One region of the Pseudoalteromonas sp. T1lg21 genome, then DNA from elsewhere that is predicted to be linked to it. Evidence: predicted binding sites of a transcription regulator. Region 1 holds the regulator's gene; each other region holds the start of a gene.
The links. The regulator sigma-54, encoded in region 1, starts transcription at its own class of promoters, with help from an activator protein. The targets are predictions, from matches to a motif close to GTTGGCACGNNNNTNGNNT.
Positions count from the first base shown of each region.

Region 2: the regulator sigma-54 is predicted to act here: its motif matches at 4,186-4,204, upstream of C2M25_RS01060 (DUF3192 domain-containing protein).
Region 3: the regulator sigma-54 is predicted to act here: its motif matches at 2,071-2,089, upstream of flgB (flagellar basal body rod protein FlgB).

Region 1 covers NZ_PQBX01000001.1:83,980-90,452, forward strand. The annotation lists gene rapZ (RNase adapter RapZ) at 1-771, opposite strand, end outside; gene ptsN (PTS IIA-like nitrogen regulatory protein PtsN) at 772-1,224, opposite strand; gene hpf (ribosome hibernation promoting factor) at 1,228-1,515, opposite strand; gene C2M25_RS00425 (RNA polymerase factor sigma-54) at 1,543-3,039, opposite strand; gene lptB (LPS export ABC transporter ATP-binding protein) at 3,155-3,880, opposite strand; gene lptA (lipopolysaccharide transport periplasmic protein LptA) at 3,877-4,398, opposite strand; gene lptC (LPS export ABC transporter periplasmic protein LptC) at 4,388-4,942, opposite strand; gene kdsC (3-deoxy-manno-octulosonate-8-phosphatase KdsC) at 4,939-5,490, opposite strand; gene C2M25_RS00450 (KpsF/GutQ family sugar-phosphate isomerase) at 5,494-6,465, opposite strand; gene C2M25_RS00455 (calcium/sodium antiporter) at 6,469-6,473, opposite strand, start outside.
Region 2 covers NZ_PQBX01000001.1:222,053-228,525, reverse strand. The annotation lists gene C2M25_RS01080 (1-acyl-sn-glycerol-3-phosphate acyltransferase) at 83-1,213, opposite strand; gene C2M25_RS01075 (SO_0444 family Cu/Zn efflux transporter) at 1,368-2,648, opposite strand; gene zntR (Zn(2+)-responsive transcriptional regulator) at 2,632-3,045, opposite strand; gene C2M25_RS01065 (D-2-hydroxyacid dehydrogenase) at 3,140-4,084, shown strand; gene C2M25_RS01060 (DUF3192 domain-containing protein) at 4,248-4,628, shown strand; gene C2M25_RS01055 (diguanylate cyclase) at 4,662-5,585, opposite strand; gene C2M25_RS01050 (response regulator) at 5,554-6,473, opposite strand, start outside.
Region 3 covers NZ_PQBX01000060.1:150,709-157,181, reverse strand. The annotation lists gene flgE (flagellar hook protein FlgE) at 1-442, opposite strand, end outside; gene C2M25_RS14635 (flagellar hook assembly protein FlgD) at 495-1,178, opposite strand; gene flgC (flagellar basal body rod protein FlgC) at 1,192-1,623, opposite strand; gene flgB (flagellar basal body rod protein FlgB) at 1,626-2,036, opposite strand; gene C2M25_RS14620 (CheR family methyltransferase) at 2,172-3,002, opposite strand; gene C2M25_RS14615 (chemotaxis protein) at 3,024-3,956, opposite strand; gene flgA (flagellar basal body P-ring formation chaperone FlgA) at 4,099-4,803, shown strand; gene flgM (flagellar biosynthesis anti-sigma factor FlgM) at 4,882-5,202, shown strand; gene flgN (flagellar protein FlgN) at 5,195-5,626, shown strand; gene C2M25_RS14595 (LPP20 family lipoprotein) at 5,744-6,202, opposite strand; gene C2M25_RS14590 (flagellar assembly protein FlgT) at 6,313-6,473, shown strand, end outside.

The DNA.
Region 1 (6,473 bases):
TAAATAAACAGAGCGGTGTTGGCCACCGGTACAACCAATTGCAATAGTTAGGTAACTGCGGTTATTGCGCTCTAAATGTGGCAACCATGTTTGCACAAAGGTCTGTATTTGCCATGTGAACTTTTGCACTATGCTGTGGCTCGCAAGATAATCTTTTACTGGTTGATCAAGGCCTGTTAGCGGCTTTAAATCTGGCTCCCAGTGTGGATTAGGTAAAAAGCGTGCATCAAATACGTAGTCAGCTTCTTTTGGTATACCGTGCTTAAAGCCAAACGACATAAAGGTGATAATCAGCTTTTTATCTTTTTTACCTAAGATCTTTTCGCGAATTGATTCAGCTAACTGATGAACACTCAAATCAGTGGTATCAATCATAAAATCAGCACGAGTGATCAGTACATCGAGCAAGATTTTTTCTTGTTTAATAGCAAGATCGAGTGGCAAAGAATCAATCGATAATGGATGTAAGCGGCGTGTTTCTGAAAAGCGCTTTATCAGGGTTTGATCATCACTATCTAAGTAAAATAGCGTTGGGTTTGCAAACCCTGGTAGGTATTCAAGAATATCGTTAAATTCTTGCTGCTCTTTCGGTAAGTTACGTACGTCGATACTGACTGCTATTTTATCGTAATTATCAGATACGCTACGTACGAGTGAAGGCAGCAAATTCACTGGAATATTATCAACGCAATAATAGCCTAAGTCTTCAAGTACTCGTAAAGCGACCGATTTACCTGAGCCTGAGCGACCGCTGATAATGATTAATTCCATTTATGCCTCTGCTGATATGACCTGAAACAGTTGCTGATCGGTTGTAGCACTGCGTAACTGTTTACAAAATTCTTTATCTTTAAGTCTATCAGCAATTGTTGATAAGGTCTTTAGGTGAAGCTGACAGTCACCATCTGGTACGATGAGTGCCACAAATATATCAACCGGGCGGTTATCAATAGCATCAAAATTGATGGGTGATTCACTCACTATGATAAACGCATGGGGTTCATCGGCACCGCTCATTCGACCATGGGGAATAGCAATACCGCGACCGATGCCGGTGCTGCCTAGTTTTTCTCGGTTGAGCAAAGCATCTAGGATATCTTGTTGCGATAAATGAGGAAGCTGCTGGTGGGCCAGTTCGCTGATATATTCAAGAATTCTTTTTTTGCTATTAAAAAGGACCGCAGCTTTGCTGCAGTCCTGGTTAGTAAGTGAACTTAGTTTCATAATTTAATGTCGAGCTAATTTCTCTTTGTGTTTAATGACTTGGCGATCAAGCTTATCGATCAGTGAGTCAATGGCTGCGTACATATCTTGATGTTCTGTCGAAGCGAACAATTCGCCTCCGTTTACATGTAAAGTTGCTTCTGCTTTTTGGCTTAATTTTTCTACATCTAGAATGACATGAACATTATTTATATGGTCAAAATGCCTTTCTAGTTTCGCAAACTTGGTGTTTACATAGTCTCTTAATGAATCAGTGATTTCTACATGACGACCAGTTAAATTTAGTTGCATAAGCATTTTTCCTTCTATGTAAAACGTCTAAATCAAACTCTTGCGCTGATTAGACGGAGGTATTGCTAGAGACTCACGATATTTTGCAATTGTACGTCTAGCTACTTTAATTCCTTGCTCAGCCAATATATCTGCAATTTTACTATCACTCAATGGTTTAGCTGAGTTTTCTGCGGCCACTAACTTCTTGATTAAAGCGCGTATTGCCGTAGAAGAACACTCACCACCATTTTCGGTGCTGACATGGCTTGAGAAGAAATATTTCAACTCAAAAATACCCCTCGGGGTATGCATATATTTTTGCGTTGTTACACGTGAAATTGTCGATTCATGCATTTCGACCATTTCAGCAACATCATTTAGCACCATCGGCTTCATCGCTTCAGGGCCGTGCTCAAAGAAAGCTTGTTGTTGTTGAACGATACAGTTGGTTACTTTTAATAACGTATCGTTACGGCTTTCTAAGCTCTTAATAAACCACTTTGCCTCTTGTAAGTGAGAGCGAATAAATTGGCTGTCGCTACTCGATTTTACTGAGCGAGACATAGCCGCATATTGGCTGTTTACTCTAATCTTTGGCATACAATCTGGGTTTAACTCAACCACCCAGCGACCTTTTACTTTTTTCACTGATACATCAGGTATAACGTACTCAGATTCTTCGCGTACTATGCTATCCGCAGGCTTAGGATTTAAGCTGTGAATAAGCGTCATCACTTCTTTAAGCTCATTTTCTTTAAGCTTAGTCTTTTTCATCAAAGTGCGATAGTCGCGACTCGCTAATAATTCGATATGCTCAGATAAAACCATTTTAGTTTCAGCTAAATATGGTGTGCTAGCGTCAAATTGACGAAGCTGAATACACAGGCATTCTTGTAAACTGCGCGCGCCAATACCAACAGGATCGAATAATTGTATTCTTTTTAAGACCGCTTCAACTTCATCAAGTTCGATTTCTTCTTCATCGTTATTTTGATTAAAGCTTTCGACAATATCTTCACAGCTGATCGTTAAAATACCTGAGTCGTCTATGGCTTCTACTATGGCTACGGCAATCGCTTCGTCAGTTGGGCTAAATGGCGTGAGCTGTAATTGCCACATTAGGTATTCTTGTAGGGTTTCAGTTGATGCGCCTTGGTAAATAGACTCATCTTCAGGCATAGGTCCTGATGATGTTGATGGGGCAGCACTCATGTACTCGTCCCACGTGACGTCCATTGCTAAGTCATCACTTACGGTGTCTTTATTGAGGGCGTCACTGCTTTCTTGCTCGTATTCGCTAGGTGCTTCTTCTGCAGACGCGCTTAGTTGCATATCGTCAGATTCAGCTTTTTGCTCATTCTTACCGATACTTTCTTCGTTGTAATCAGCCTCTTCCACTTCAAGTAGGGGATTACTATCAAGCGCTTCTTGAATTTCTTGCTGGAGATCCAATGTACTGAGCTGCAACAAACGAATCGCTTGTTGCAGTTGTGGAGTCATTGTAAGTTGCTGGCCCATGCGCAGCTGTAATGATTGCCTCATGTATCCCTAACAATCCTTTTTAAGTTATCGATGACTGTGCTGTGACAGTTAAAAAATTATCGATTTATTGTCATTGTTATAAGTCTAGCAGATGCTCTAGTCGGTGGCGTAATGGTTACAGCCTGAATTGCTCGCCTAGATATACATCACGTACAGTTTGGTCAGCTAATACGTGCTCAGGTGTGCCTGATGCAATTAGCTCCCCATGAGAAACAATGTAGGCTTTTTCACAAACATCAAGGGTTTCTCTAACATTATGGTCAGTAATGAGTACCCCAATACCGCGGTTTTTTAGGTGCTCAATAATTTTCTTTATATCTAACACTGAAATTGGATCAACACCAGCAAAAGGCTCATCTAAAAGGATAAATTTAGGATTTGCGGCTAATGCGCGAGCAATTTCAACGCGGCGACGTTCGCCACCTGACAGCGCCATACCTTGGCTGTCACGGATATGTTGAATGCTAAATTCGTCGAGTAAGCTGTTTAGCGTTTCTTCGCGGGTGGTTTTATTTAGATCTTTACGGGTTTCTAAAATTGCCATCAAGTTTTGATAAACCGTCAACTTTCTAAAAATTGACGACTCTTGCGGCAGATAACCAATACCTAAACGTGCGCGGCTATGCATTGGTAAAAGCGTAATGTCGTTATCATCAATGCTGATTTTACCTTTGTCGCTAGGTACTAAGCCTACAATCATATAGAAGGTTGTCGTTTTACCTGCGCCATTTGGACCAAGTAAACCAACAATGCTGCCAGCTTCAACTTCAAGGCCTACATTTTTAACCACTTGGCGGCCTTTGTAGCTCTTAGCTAAAAGCTCTGCTTTTAATGTGCTCATGGTTGGCCTTTGTTATCTTTTTTGTTTTCAACTGGAACGAGGATCGTGTGTACGCGATCTGTTGAGTTTTCGTCTTTTTCTGCGCTGATCAGCTGTTGAGCCATATCGTAGGTAATGCTTTTGGCCGTTACTTTTTGACCCGATTGAGTGACTTCAGCTTCGCCATTGAGTGTTAAGAAGCGTTTCGCAACATCGTAACGTACTTCTTGTGCACTGGCGCTCATTACGGTGCCATCAGCTTGCTTTTCTTCGAAATAAGCAGGATTACCTGTCGCGATAATTAATTCGACAGTGCCTTCGGTGTCTCCACCGTGTGCTTCAAGACGCTCAGCTGTAATACGACGATTACCATGCACGATCTCTACGTTACCTTCGAATATGCCAACGCCATCTTTTAGTTTACCAACTTGGCGGTCTGAGCTAATGCTAATTTGTGCGCCAGTTTGCTCAGCAGCCGCGCCTGAAAACGCGATCAATAAGCTTGGGATCAGGAGTAGTTTCTTAAGTTTATTGGTCATAGTATATGGTTCGTGTATGGTTAGTTAACTCAACAATTTCGGTTTTTAGATCGGCTTTTAAGCCTTTCCCGGTAATCTTTAAATTCGGTCCTGTTAGCGTCACAGGTTGCTTAGAAAACATGGTCATTTTATCAATGTCGACATTAATGTTTTCAGCTTTAATATCTTCGATCATGCCGTTGTGGGTTAAGTTTTTAGCAACCACATCCCCTTCAAAAATCAGCTGATCGTTTTCGTATAAAGTGGCTTCTTTGGCTTTTACTTGCCATACCTGCTGGTCGCCATAAATCGTAAAAATTGGTTGTTCAAAAAAGGTAAACCCTAATTGTTGATACAACTCCATTTTGGCGGCCGCCACCTTATGACTAATTTTGCCTTGTTCGTCATACGCAGTTTGCTTTAAGGCAACGGCTGTATAATCAGGCGATGCTATGATCTCATCTTCACTACTTATTGCGTCTGTTGATTGATTAAAGTACGGGTACCATAACCACACCATGCAACAAACAAAAACAATACTCAGTAAAATACGGGCTATATTCATGCGCTGGTTCCATCGCTAGTTAACGGCTTGCCGTTTTCTAACATCAGTAAATCAGTTAATTCACGCACGGCTCCAAAGCCACCCGGTAATAACGTGGTGTAATGAGCCAGCTTTTTAATAAGCGGGTGTGCATCGTTTACAGCAACAGCAAACCCCACTTTTTCCATTACTGGTAAGTCTGGACCATCATCACCAATATAGGCAATTTGTTCATCTGTCAGCGCCAGTTTATCTTTTAACTCTTGATAAGCAATCAGCTTATCTTCTTGTCCCTGATAAATGTGCTGAACTGTTAGGCTAGTCATTCGCTGCTGAACTATTTGTGAATGGCGGCCAGTAATCACCGCGACGTCAAAACCACTATTAATAAGCGCTTTGATGCCAAAGCCATCTTTTGTATTGAACGCTTTCAGTTCTTCGCCATCATTGCCTAAATAAATGCGACCATCAGAAAACACACCATCTATATCGCAGATTAGCAATTTTACTTTTTGTGCGCGCTGACTTACATCAGGGCTAAGTGGCTGGTATAGCTCAGCGAATGTCATTGCTTAAAGAACTCCTGCTTTTAATAAGTCTTGCATATTAAGGGCACCAATGGGCGTATTGCTTTGATCCACCACAATTAAACCATTGATACGCTTACGTTCCATAATGTTTAAAGCCTCTGCTGCAAGCATATCTGGGCGCGCAGTTGTGCATGAACGAGTCATTACTTGGCTAATTGCCGTACTATGAATATCAATACGTTGCTCTAAAATTCGGCGTAAGTCACCATCAGTGAATAATCCGGCTAACTTTTCATCCGCACCAATCACCGCTGTCATACCAAGGCCTTTGGCAGACATTTCAATGAGTGCATCTTTAATGCTTTGTGTTTCGCTAACAATCGGCGTGGCATCGCCCGCGTGCATGACATCATTCAATGTCAGTAATAAACGCTTACCTAAGCTACCACCAGGGTGTGAAAGCGCAAAATCGTCGGCAGTGAAACCACGGGTTTCAAGTAGCGCAACCGCCATTGCATCACCCATTACTAACGTTGCTGTAGTACTTGCGGTTGGTGCTAGACCTAATGGACACGCTTCTTGGCTAACTTTGATGCATACATGTACATCAGACAGTTTGGCCATAGTTGAATCAGGGTTGCCTGTTAATGAAATCATCTTTGCGCCAATGCGCTTAATAACAGGAATAATGCTAAGTACTTCGCTGGTCTCACCTGAGTTTGAAATACACATCACCACATCATCGCGAGTGATCATACCTAAATCACCGTGGCTTGCTTCACCTGGGTGAACAAAAAACGCCGGTGTGCCGGTGCTAGCAAGGGTCGCCGCAATTTTATTACCAACATGGCCAGATTTACCCATACCTATAACGATAGTACGACCAGTGCATTGGTACATTAGCTGGCAAGCATTATCGAAATCTTGGTTAATGTATTGCTCAATTTCTTGTAAAGCTTGTGCTTCAATTTCGAGTACGCGCTTACCCTGCGCGATAAAGCTAGGTTGTGTCATTGATTATC
Region 2 (6,473 bases), 140 kb from region 1:
AAGTAATAGTAAAAGTATAGCCTGAAAATTAACCATAAAAAAAGCCACTTTAAAAAGTGGCTTCTTAAACTATCTGTTTCGCTTACTCAGATTCGCTTGTGGCAAGTTCTGCTTTACGATGAAAAGGCTTAGCATACATAGCTAATACCAAAGGTTTTAACTCCTCTGGCACTTTCGCGATGCGCTCGTTAAAAGCTGCTGCATCTTTTTCATCAATCACAGCTTGCGTACAACCACCCGCTATATAGTTACCTGGGTGTAAGAAAAACGAATCAACAATTTGCTGATCAATGGTTTTTGCCAGCTCTTCAGGCGATTCACAGCCAGACTCAATTGGCTCACCAAACGCTAAATGTACATGCCCTTTTGCTGTACTAAAACCTTCAACAATACTAGCAATGTCTTCACCCTGCTGTTTCACATACTGACCATGTTGCTGTTTGTGATAAAGCTCTTTCGCTTTAGCAATCGCGCAAGGCTCGTATTGATAAGAAATAGACACTGGTACAATTTTTAACTCGCGAACGTACTCAGCAAATTCTTTCTTCTGCTTGCGACCTTGTAACTGCAACATTTTAAGTAAGGCTGGATCTGTTTGGTCAAAACCGTCTTTTGCTCGGCCTTCTTTTTGCGCTATCCAAATTGAGTGGCCTTCAGCAAGTGAGTCATAGATATAAGCAGACAGCTGCGACAACGCTTTTAACATCTCTTTCGGAGCTTTCGCTGAGCGCTTTACAATAAAGCTTTTGTTTAAACGCATTAACTCAGTGATATAAGGAATTTGCAGTAAGTTATCACCAATTGCGATGCGAACTGTCGGCATGTTGTGCTTGAACAAGCCCCAATTCACCAACGCAGGATCAAGCACGATATCGCGGTGATTAGAGATAAATAAGTAAGCTTGTTTTGGGTCTAGTTTATCGATGCCCGAAAACGTTACTTCTGAAGTCGTACGGGTGATTAGTTTATTTAAATAATCAGCCACTTCATGCTGAACTTGCTCAACCGATGCGGTGTTGCCCCACTTTTTACGCAGCTGACTGCGCACTAATGGGCGAGTAATAAATGGGAAGTTCGATAAAAAGCGCGGTAGGTTATACTTAGCGATTACATCTACAAAGGCATTATCAGCAATCAAACGCGCTACTGAATCAGCTACTTCATCATCATTGTAAGGTCTTATGTCGGCGTATTTATCCACACTTTCACTCATTAAAAACTACTTAAGTTAAAAAACGGCACGCAGAGCGTGCCGTTAAAAATAATTGGCGGATTATAACTCAGGCAATTTTAAATGCGAACCGAGACGCGGTAGTTAACCAAGTTAAATGCCAGTAAATTTAAAAAAATTATTTTACAACAAACAATTACGCAATGCTCTTACCAGTTTGAGACGACTTTTTTAATACCATTTTTAGCAGTAATCTAAGGATTAAAATTGCCAATACAATACCTGCTATCAGGCTTAACCAATGTGGTAGAACTTCATGCTCTTCACCCATCATCGGCGCCACCACAAAACCATATTGCGCCACTAAATAATCGGTTAAAAAGCCAAATGCCAGCGCCGTACCAATCACCCCAATTAGGTAGGCAAATACCGCACGCTTGCCAAGCTCTTTTCCAACCACACCAAGCGTTGCAATGTTGGTTGCCGGCCCTGCCAACATAAACACCAGCACCGCCCCTGGAGACACACCACTGAGTAATAAGCCTGCCGCAATAGGTGTCGATGCAGTCGCACAGATATACATAGGAATACTGATTAAAATAACCACCAGCATCGCAAAAATACCATTACCCCACTGGCTTAAAAAAGATTCTGGAACATAAGTTTGTACCAGAGCAGCAAAGAATAAACCGATCATTAACCAAATCATGGTGTCTTCAAGCAGCTTGTTACAACTAAAGCTCACCGCACGTTTCAGTTTGCTAAAACGACTTTCAACGGCTTTAGTTGACTGCTCACTGCTACAACAGCTTTTCTGCGAAGGTGCTGCTTTTTCAGTTGCGCAACTGTGTTGTGGCTCCTGAATTGGTTGCGATCCCTTGCTACTACAACAACTTGTTGTTTTAACAGGCTCAAGCTCTTGAGGTGTTTGCTTACTACAACAACTTTGTGCGGGCTTAGCAGTTGCCTCTTTACTGCAACAGCTCGTTGTGGTCTTATGCTCAGGTTGTTTACTACTACAACAAGAGTCTTTTTTAGTAGTTTCTTGATCTGATTGTGTACTTTGCGGTTGATGAAGTTCACTGTCTTTGCCCACTAAGACACCGGCCACAATGGCACTGCACACGGCGGCAATAGGACGTATCACCGCCATAAATGGGCCAAGCAACACATAAGATACCGAAACCGAATCGACCCCAGTTTCAGGGGTTGAAACTAAAAATGCCGTGGTGGCACTTTTTGACGCCCCCGCCCTTCTTAAACCAATAGCCGCAGGGATCACACCACATGAACACAAGGGCATTGGAGCACCAATAAAGGCTGCTTTAACTGTGGTCCATAACCCTTCTTTGCCTAAATGCCGATTAAGAAAGTTAGCAGGCAAATACACATTGAGAAGACCCGCTATGAATAAGCCCAGCATTAACCAAGGCGCTGAGAGTAAAAATAGATGCCAAAAATTATTGAGTAAGTCCATCGATATCCTCCAGCGTCGTTAGTATTGAACAGTTTTCAGCAGGCTCTTCGCCGCCACAACATTTATCTGCTAATAATGAAAGTGAGTCATAAAAGCGAGTAAGCTCTGCAATTCGTTGTGCAACGAGATCGCGTTTTTGTAACGTCATTTCTTTAACTTCATGACAAGAATGCTGATCTTTATGAAACTTGATTTGCAATAGCTCTTTGATCTCAGCCAGACTAAAGCCAACATTCTTTGCTCTGAGAATAAACGCCATTTGTTTATAGTCATTCTCAGAATAAAAACGATATCCCACGTCTGAGCGCGAACTTGGCGTTAACAAACCATGCTTTTCGTAGTACCTTAGCGTATCTGTTGAGACACCCAACTGGCGTGCAAACTCACCTATTTTCATCACCGTCTCCATTGTGAAGCGTTTAATTATTATGCTCACTATAAACCTTGGAGTACACCCCAAGGTCAAGCAATAAATTAAAAAAGGAAAGCACATGAATATTACTGTCCTTGATGCAGCAACATTAGCCAACACGTCGTTAGATGCCCTAGCGCAATTAGGTAAATTAACCTGTTACGACTTAACCGCCCAAGAACAGGTTGTTGAGCGCTGCCAAGATGCCGATGTCGTTGTTAGTAATAAAGTGGTGATTGATCAACACGCCATGAGCAAATTACCTAATTTAAAATTAATATGTGTTGCAGCGACAGGGACTAACAACATTGATTTAGGTGCAGCAAAAGAGCATGGCATCGCAGTGACCAATGTCGCAGGTTATTCAACACCGAGTGTAGTGCAGCATACCTTTACCCTCATCACTAATTTACTGGGTAATACTCACAGATTCATTAATGATTGCCAGCAAGGCTTATGGCAACAAAGCCCCATGTTTTGCCGTTTAGATTACAGCTTTAATGAAATTGCCGGCAAAACACTGGCTATTGTTGGTTATGGCTCGCTGGGTAAAGCCGTTGCCGATGTAGCGCGTGCCTTTGGTGCCAATGTCATCATCAGTGAACGAAAAGGCCAAACGCCTCGTGAAGGTCGTGTTAGTTTCAATGATGCCCTGACCACTGCTGATATTATTAGTGTTCACTGCCCGCTTACTGATGAAACACGCAACCAAATCGCTGCGGCAGAATTAAGCATGATGAAACCGTCAGCTATCATCATTAATACTGCTCGTGGTGGGATCATCAATGAGGCCGATTTAGCTGATGCATTAGCTAATAATGTCATTGCCGGAGCCGGTGTTGATGTACTCAGTAAAGAACCCGCAGAGCAAGAAAACCCGCTGGCACAATACAAAGGTGCAAACTTATTACTTACCCCACACATTGCATGGGCCAGCCAAGAATCTATCGTGCGCTTAGTTAACGAAATTGCGTTAAATATCCAAGCATTTAATCAAGGCGAAATGCGTAACAGGTTGGTCTAAATCGCAATTTATTAGTCAATAGAGCTAAGTAGTTAGTAATTTATAACTTAGCCTTTTGACTAAAAACAACATAAACAATTGATTTAGTTATGATTTAAAAGTTTGGCAAGCAGTTTGCTATTAAGTGAATAACTAAAAAACAATTTCTTCGGGATAAAAGAACATGAAAAAAGCACTTCTAATTGCCGCGCTAACTGCACCATTTTTAACTGGTTGTGTCATTGCTGTTTCTGACGGTGAAGCCGATACACATTGGGCGGGAAGCTCATCTAGCTGGCAGCAACAACATAAAAATAATCGTGAAGTGATTTCTAACCTTGCATTAGATACCAGCTACCAAACGGTATTAAACAAACTAAATACACCTAACTTTACCGAGTTATTAAAGCAAGGTGATGATGTGTATCAAGTATTATTCTATGCAACGCATAGCATTCACTCTGATGGCAAGATGACTAAAGACGAGTGTACGCCACTTGTATTTAAAAATGATAAGTTAATTGGCGTGGGTGATACGATTTATAAATCACTTAGCAATGGCTAATAAGAAATTTAAAATGGGTGAGTAGGCAATCGCCTACTCATGTTCATTTACTGCGATCATTCTCGATACTATCTGATCTCGCCCTGCATCCTTAGCCTGATAAAGACCTAAATCAGCCTCCTCTAGTAAGGTTTGCTCAGCATAAACCTGACCATTTTCAGTGGTCGCAATACCAATACTAATTGTGACATGGTCAGCATTTAGCGACGCTTTGTGTGGAATGTTTAACTCATTCACGGCATTGCGCAATTTATTTGCAAACGAGATAGCCTCTTTCACTGAAGTATTGGGTAACACTGCCGCAAACTCTTCACCACCATAACGCGCAACAAAGTCACTGCCTCGTTCACACGCCCCAACTAAGGCATGAGCAATTTGTTTTAAGCAATCATCACCAGCTCGGTGACCATAGCAATCGTTGTAACGTTTAAAGTGATCAACATCCATCAGTAACACCGATAACGGGGTTTGATCCCGACGGCAACGACGCCACTCTCGTGCTAAATTTTCATCCAGATAACGTCGATTTGGGATCTCGGTTAGGCCATCAATTGAGGCGAGCATTTCGAGTAAGTCATTTTTTTGTTTGATCAACAGCTGGTTACGCACTCGGGCACGCACGATAGCAGCACTAAATGGTTTAGTGATGTAATCCATCGCGCCTAATTCAAGGCCTTTGGCTTCATCATCGTGACTGGTATTGGCAGAAATAAATATTACGGGCAGCATACTGGTTGTTGCGCTTTCTTTTAACTTAGTAAGCACTTCGTAGCCGTCAATGCCTGGCATCACAATATCCAAGATCAACAAATCAACAGTCTGCGTTTTTAAAAACGTCAGAGCTTTTTCGCCACTCCCAACACAAAAAACATCATAGTCTTGCTGCAATGTTTTCTCTAATACCAAGCGGTTTAACGGATCGTCATCAACAATCAGTACCTTGGCTCTTTTCAACATCAGTAGATCCTTGTTCGATGATAAATGCGATGACCTGTTTTATTTGCCATTGCAACTCATCATTTAATTGTTCGGGCAGTTCGCCATCTACCTTAAGCCTAGCTTCACATTGCTGAGCGCACGCTGACAATCGCTTAAAACCGAGATTTCCGGCTGACCCTTTTACATTATGAACCACACGGACCAACTCATCGGTAGTTTTTAATGTACAGATTTGTAATAACTGCTCTGCTGCCATAGTCGCAAACTTTGATAACATAGTTAATACTAACTTAGTATTGTTTGCAAACTGAGACAGTATAAAAGCTTGATCAAAAAAGACTTCTTTTGTGTTATCAAGTTCACTCATTGCTAAAAACAACTTACTAGCAACAATCGGTTTAGTTAGGTGTTTATTCATCCCCGCCGCGATTGAATGCTCAATATCCTCACTTTCACTGTGTGCAGTGAGTGCGTAAATCGGCATTTGCTCTTTGGTGAATGACTGACGAATAATACGCGTTGCCTGGCAACCATCCATCTCTGGCATCTGAATATCCATAAAAATGAGATCGGGCCTTAAGCTATTTGCCAGCTCAATGCCTTTTTCACCATTTTTTGCACACACAACGGTGACATCAATTTGCTCTAGAATACTTTTAATAATGCTTAAATTAAGCGGGTTATCATCCACAGCGAGTACTAAAAGCCCTGATAAGTCAGTACTTGAAGGCAGTGAAACCAGCGCTTTTTTCACAGGCTCTGCGGCTTTATCAAGCTGTAAGCAAAAGCAAAATTCACTGCCTTTACCTTTTTCGCTTTCAAGTTTAATTTCGCCTCCCATTAACGCAACTTCGTACTTAACAATCGCTAAGCCTAGACCCACCCCCTGATGAGAGCGCGTTAATG
Region 3 (6,473 bases), on a different contig from region 1:
GTGCAGATGAAGTACTTAAACTAACAGAGGTTGTATCACCGGTTGCTTCATCAACAGGGAAACCTTGTAAGTAATTGCCGCTCGCATCAACAATAAAGTTATCTTTATTAAGTTTGAACGCACCAGCACGCGTATAAGTAAAGTCTTGTGCACCTAAGTCATTAGCCATTGCGAAGTAACCTTCACCCGTAATCGCTAAATCTAAAGAGTTATTTGTGAATGATAACGAACCTTGGTGGAATTGCTGTGCCACCATGGTTGTTCTTACACCGTCACCATTTTTTGTTTTACCAGAGCTAAATACTGATGATGCGTACACATCAGCAAACTCTGCACGAGACTCTTTGAAGCCCGTAGTATTCACGTTCGCAATGTTATTTGCGGTAACGTCTAAATCTTTTTGCGCGGCTGCTAAACCTGTTAATGCAATATTGAAGCTCATAACTCACCTCTAACCTATCTCTTAGCCTAAGCTAACCCAAACCTTTTTTTACTTATGCGATTTCAGCTATATCAGTCAGCCTAACCGCACCCTCTTTTGTATTTACGATAATGCCGCTGCTACCATTGATATTGACACTTTCAATATTTTTAAAGGTCGCCATTGGCAGGCTGCTGTAGTCACCATTTACATAGCCTTCAGCACTGATGTCATACTCACCTTCAGGGAGTACATTGCCATCGTTATCTTTGCCATCCCACTCAAAACGCAGTGCACCTGCTGACTGAGATCCTAAATCAATGGTGCGTACTAACTGGCCTGATGAATCTGTAATTCTCAGCGTCAGTGTTTCAACCGCTGTTTCTGCAACCACCGAGCCTTTTGCTGCATTTTCACCATCAAAATCAATGGTGTCAGATTCAAGCAGTGCTTGTTTTCCCACAAGTGTTGAAGCTTGTAATGCAGAGTTCGATGTCATTGACGCAGTGAGTGAATCAAACTTTTCATTTAAGTTTGAAATACCTTCAGCCATAGTGAAGTTCGTCATTTGCGCAATCATTTGATCGTTATCTGCTGGATTACTCGGATCCTGGAACGACAACTGCTGTGTTAACAACGAAAAGAAATCTTCCTGAGAAAGCGTGTTGTTGTCTTCTTCAGTTGTTTGCGTATTGCTTTGATTCCAACGCAAGCTATCCAAATAGGATGATGATGCAGAGCTGATGTCGTTACTCATAACTTATCCTCGATTACCGTTGTCCTAACAACAGTGTTTTACTTAACATTTGCTTAGCTGCATCAGCAACTTGCACATTTGTTTGGTAAGAGCGAGAGGCAGAAATCATATTTGCCATTTCTTCTACGACATTAACGTTAGGTTTGTAGATATAACCGTTTTCATCCGCACTTGGATGGTTCGGGTTATATTCAATTTGTAGTGGCTTATCGCTCTCTACAATGCCTAACACTTTAACGCCTACAGAAGAGCCCTGAGGATTGCTTTGTGATGATGACGCTTTAGTCAACTCAGCGGCAAAAACAGGATGGCGCGCTCGGTACGTTTTGTCTTGGCTAGAACTAATCGTATTCGCATTCGAGATATTACTGGCTGTGGTATTTAGGCGAACATTTTGCGCGGTCATACCGGTTGCTGAAATATCAAAAACATTATACAAACTCATGATTAAGCTCCTTGACTACCGAGGGCTTTTTTAAGGCCTGAAATTTTACTACTCATAAATTGCAGGCTTGCCTGATACTCTAATGAGTTTTGTACATACAAGTTTCGTTCCACTTGTATATCAACAGAGTTACCATCACCTGTATCTGCTTGATTTGGCGTACGAAACATTTCTGCACTACCAACAAAACGACTGCCTCCGGCAATATGTTTTGCATCGGTTCGAACCATGCTGTTGCCGCCCTGTTGGTTGCTTTTTGCCGCTTTTAATGCCGAGGCAAAATCGATATCTTTCGCTTTGTAGCCCGGCGTATCAGCATTAGCGATATTTGTCGCTAATAACTCAGCGCGTTGTGAACGGATCAACATCGCATGAGGATGAACACCAAATGCTTTATCAAAACTGATAGCCATAACCATCTCCAAAAAATTGACTCTACAGGGGATAATGCAAAAGGTAAGCCAAAAATAAAGAGTGATTTTTAATTATATAAGATGTTGAAAAATAGGTTTATTTAGCAACCTAAGAACTAGGTTGCTAAGGAGAGTTTACTTTTTCTGATAGATGATACCCGGGTTACAACGAACCATATCAAAGCTATCACTTAAGCCCGCCATTGACTCTGACGCACCTAAAAACAGGTAGCCTTTTGGGTTTAAAGCTTGCGCAAACTGTGCAATGATTTTCGCTTTTACTTCCGGTGAGAAGTAAATCAACACATTGCGGCAGAATATAATGTCAAACTTGCCCATTAAAGCGTATGAATCCAATAAGTTTAAATGTCTAAAGCTGACCATTTTTCTTATTGGGTCAATAACCTGAGCCATTCCATTGCCGCTGTCTTTAAAGAATTTTTGACGTCTTTCCATCGACAGACCGCGAGCAAGTGCCAAGGCGTCATACTCAGCATTTTTACACATATCAAGCATGGTATTAGAAATATCAGTGCCAATTATTTGCGCACCCATTTTTAATACTCCCGGATTTTTAGACTGAAACTCGGCAACCGACATGGCAATTGAATACGGCTCTTGCCCTGATGAACTTGCCGCTGACCATATTTTAAGTGGCCTACGCACATCTTTAAGCTCAGGAAACAGCTTAGTTTTCAATAATTCAAACGGGTATTGATCACGAAACCAAAGCGTTTCATTGGTGGTCATCGCATCAACCACAGCGGCACGAAGCTGCCTCTCGTGAGGACTTAAAGTTTTACTTACCAACTGTGATAATGACTCAACATTAAAGCGAGCCATCAGCGGTGCAAGACGACTTTTAACTAAATACAGTTTGTTGTCACCAAGCACGATGCCACATTGTTGCTCTAAGAAAGAGCGGAATTGATCGTATTCGCTTTGTTGTAAATGCTTATTTTCCAAAGTAATACCACCTATAAATAATTAATCACAATGAACCCACTTTTTCACAGCTGTTGCTAATTCATCTGGGTTAAATTTTGCAATAAAATCATCGGCACCTACTTTTTCAATCATTGCTTGGTTAAATACCCCACTTAGAGAGGTATGCAAGATCACATGTAAAGGTGATAATTTTGGATCTGCTTTGATTTCGGCGGTCAGTGTATAACCATCCATTTCTGGCATTTCTACATCTGATATCAATAAGCCAACGCGCTCAGTGATATCATTTTTACAATCCAGCTGAGCAATCTCGCGTAAACGTAATAATGCTTCTTTACCGTTTTTAGCAAGCTCAGTTTGCACACCTAACGGTTCAAGCGCTCGTTTCACTTGATTTCGAGCGACCGCAGAGTCATCTGCAATAAAGACGATACGCTCGCCTAAATCACGCTGAATTTCGCCATCACCAACAACCTCAGCACTCACTTCGGTGTTCACTGGGCAAATTTCATTTAAGATTTTTTCAACGTCAAGAATTTCAACTAACTCGTTTTCAATTTCTGTGACTGCTGTTAGGTATGAATAACGACCAGCACCTGATGGTGGTGGCATTATTTTTTCCCAGTTCATATTAACGATACGTTCAACACCGCCAACTAAGAAACCTTGCACTGAACGGTTATACTCGGCAATGATGATAAAACTGTCTTTAATGTTTTCGATTGCAGGGCCACCCACAGCCATCGATAAATCAATCACTGAGATAGTCTGACCACGGATATGCGCAACACCACGAATGTACGCATTTGATTTTGGCATGTTAGTAAGTGGTGGGCATTGCAGAACCTCTCTTACTTTAAACACGTTGATACCAAAGCGTTGTCGCCCTCTGAGTTTGAATAATAGTAATTCAAGGCGGTTTTGCCCAACCAACTGAGTACGCTGGTTAACTGAGTCTAAAATGCCTGCCATTTCAATCTCCTAAAGATAAACAATCAGAGCTGGAACAATAATTGCCTTCTTTGTGTTAAAGCTACATAAGGTTACGAAGCGTCTGTTTTTTGACGCAAAATATTTATACCTTGTTTTCAACAATAAGCATAGTCGAAACAATATGAGTTTGTTAAAAAAAAGCCGAAGATACAGTGTTTTTTATTTTCTTACTAGCCTGTTGTTTGCAACACAACTACAGGCTGAAGTTTATAATAACGAGCAACTTCAACAAATCGCTGTCGATTTTGTTAGTGAACAGCTCCCTGATCTGGACACCACACCGCAAATTAGTGCTTTACCATTAGATGGTCGCATTCCAGAGAGACTGTGTGAGTCACCAATAAACAAAGAGTTACCGACAGAGCCTCCTTTTAATCGGCAGGTAACTGTACAACTTAAGTGCCAAGACTTAAATAGTTGGACCCAATACGTTCACGTTCGCATTATAGAGCTCGAACCTGTGGTTGTTGTTACCACTAATTTAGCACGTGGCGAGGTTATTCGAGCAGAGCACTTGCGCCTAGAAATGAAACCTAAACAATTTGTCAGAACGCAATATGTACAAGATGAGACTATACTCATTGGTAGTCGCAGTAAGCGCAATTTACGTGATGGCACACCTATTGTTATGAGCCAAGTTTGTATGGTTTGTAAAGGCGATAACGTTACTATTTATGCTTCGTTAGGCGGTTTGAGAATTAAAACCACTGGAATTGCTTTAGAAGATGGTACGTTAGACGAATTAGTACGTGTAAAAAACAAAAAATCAGGTAAAGTATTAAATGCACGTGTGGATGGGGTCGAGTCTGTACAAGTAAATATTTAATTTTTTATATTTATGCTAAAGTATCCGCTGTGCCCGCCGATATAAAGGCATATGTTGGGTAATGTATAGGTCAAAATTATGGTAAGCAATGTCAATAATGGTCAACAACAAACTTCTGTGTTGACAAATACCAAGCAAAAAAAGCTTGATTTACAAAAAGATAATGCTAATGCAGCCGCTGCGAAATCGGCCGCACCAAAAGCAAGTGCAGATTCTGTGAGCTTAACTCCTCAAGCTAGACAGCTTAAATCTTTGCAAGAAAAAGCTGAGCAGTCATCAGGCTTCGACAGCAACAAAGTTGCTGAGCTGAAAAAAGCAATCAGTGAAGGTAAATACCAAATTGATGCTGAAAAACTAGCGAAGAACATCGCCGCATTCGAGTTTGATGTGTATGGCTGATCATAATCATTTAATTGCTAGCAAACTAACACAACAAGTTTCGTGCTTGGAGTCTATTGCTGCGCTTTTAGATGATGAACTGACAGCCATTGCTGCAAAGCGTGGCGAAGGATTAAAGAGTATTGCCCAACAAAAAATCTCTTTGCTCCAGCAAATTCAAACAATTGATAAAGACGTCCAAAAACTTGTTGCACACAACGAATCGCAAGATGACGAAGTAAGTGCACTTATCAAACAAGTAAACACCCTACTGACTAGCTGCAAAAAGAAAAACGATGTAAACGCCCATGCGGCTCATCAAGCACAGCTAAGTGTTAAGCAACTTAAAGATATTTTAATTGGCGCTCCATCATCGATGACCTACGACCAAGGTGGCAGCGTAATTCAAGGCGATAAGAAAATCGTTCACAACTTGAAAGCCTAAATGTCATTTCCATTAAAAAAGCGCGATACCTAATGAGTTGTCGCGCTTTTTTAATGCTCGCAGAATTTGCTGAACTTATGCTGCAAGTCTTTAGGTTACAGCTAGACTAAGTTGCAGCTAATAATACGTTACTTTTTTCACTTGGCGTGGCTTTACTTCACCAATGTATAAGTCGTGTACTCGTTTCATATCAAGCTGTAATTCAGTTGCGTAGGTATCCCCTACTGCGTAGGTTTTAATAACCTGCGCCCCTTTGATCACACCTTGTACTTGGCTTTGTAATTGATCGTTATGAGCAACACTGTTTTGTACTGTGGTGCCTGCGGAAATTTTTTGCCCGTAAACTTGCTCAGCAAGCTCGCGATACGCTTCAAGCTTTGAGGCTTTAATCGCAAGTAAAGTACGCTGCGATTCATTGCTACCTGGTTGAGCACTAATTGGTGCATACCCCACTGCTTTAAGCACTGGGTAGCTATCTGGCTCAATGTAAGTGTATTCTACATGTTTATCAAAAATACTACTGCAGCCGGTCAATGCTGCGCAGGCAACCAGCCCACCGAATAGAAGTGCTCGCATAATTTGCTTCCGCTTAAAACTCTTTGGCTACAAATATGCACGTTTAATGCCACTGTGGTACAGTCCTTGCTCATTTAGGTTATTCATTGGTTTTAATGCTAGGTGTCAGCATGAAAAATAAAACAATAGCCAGCTTAAAAGGTCTTGGCTTAGCCTTTACAATTTTGTTTTCTAACAATAGCTTAGCTCAGTGGTTTGAGTCTACAGGCCATGCGGTTGTGAAAAATGGCGATACAAGCCAAGCCAAATCTGCCGCTATTAAAGATGCCAT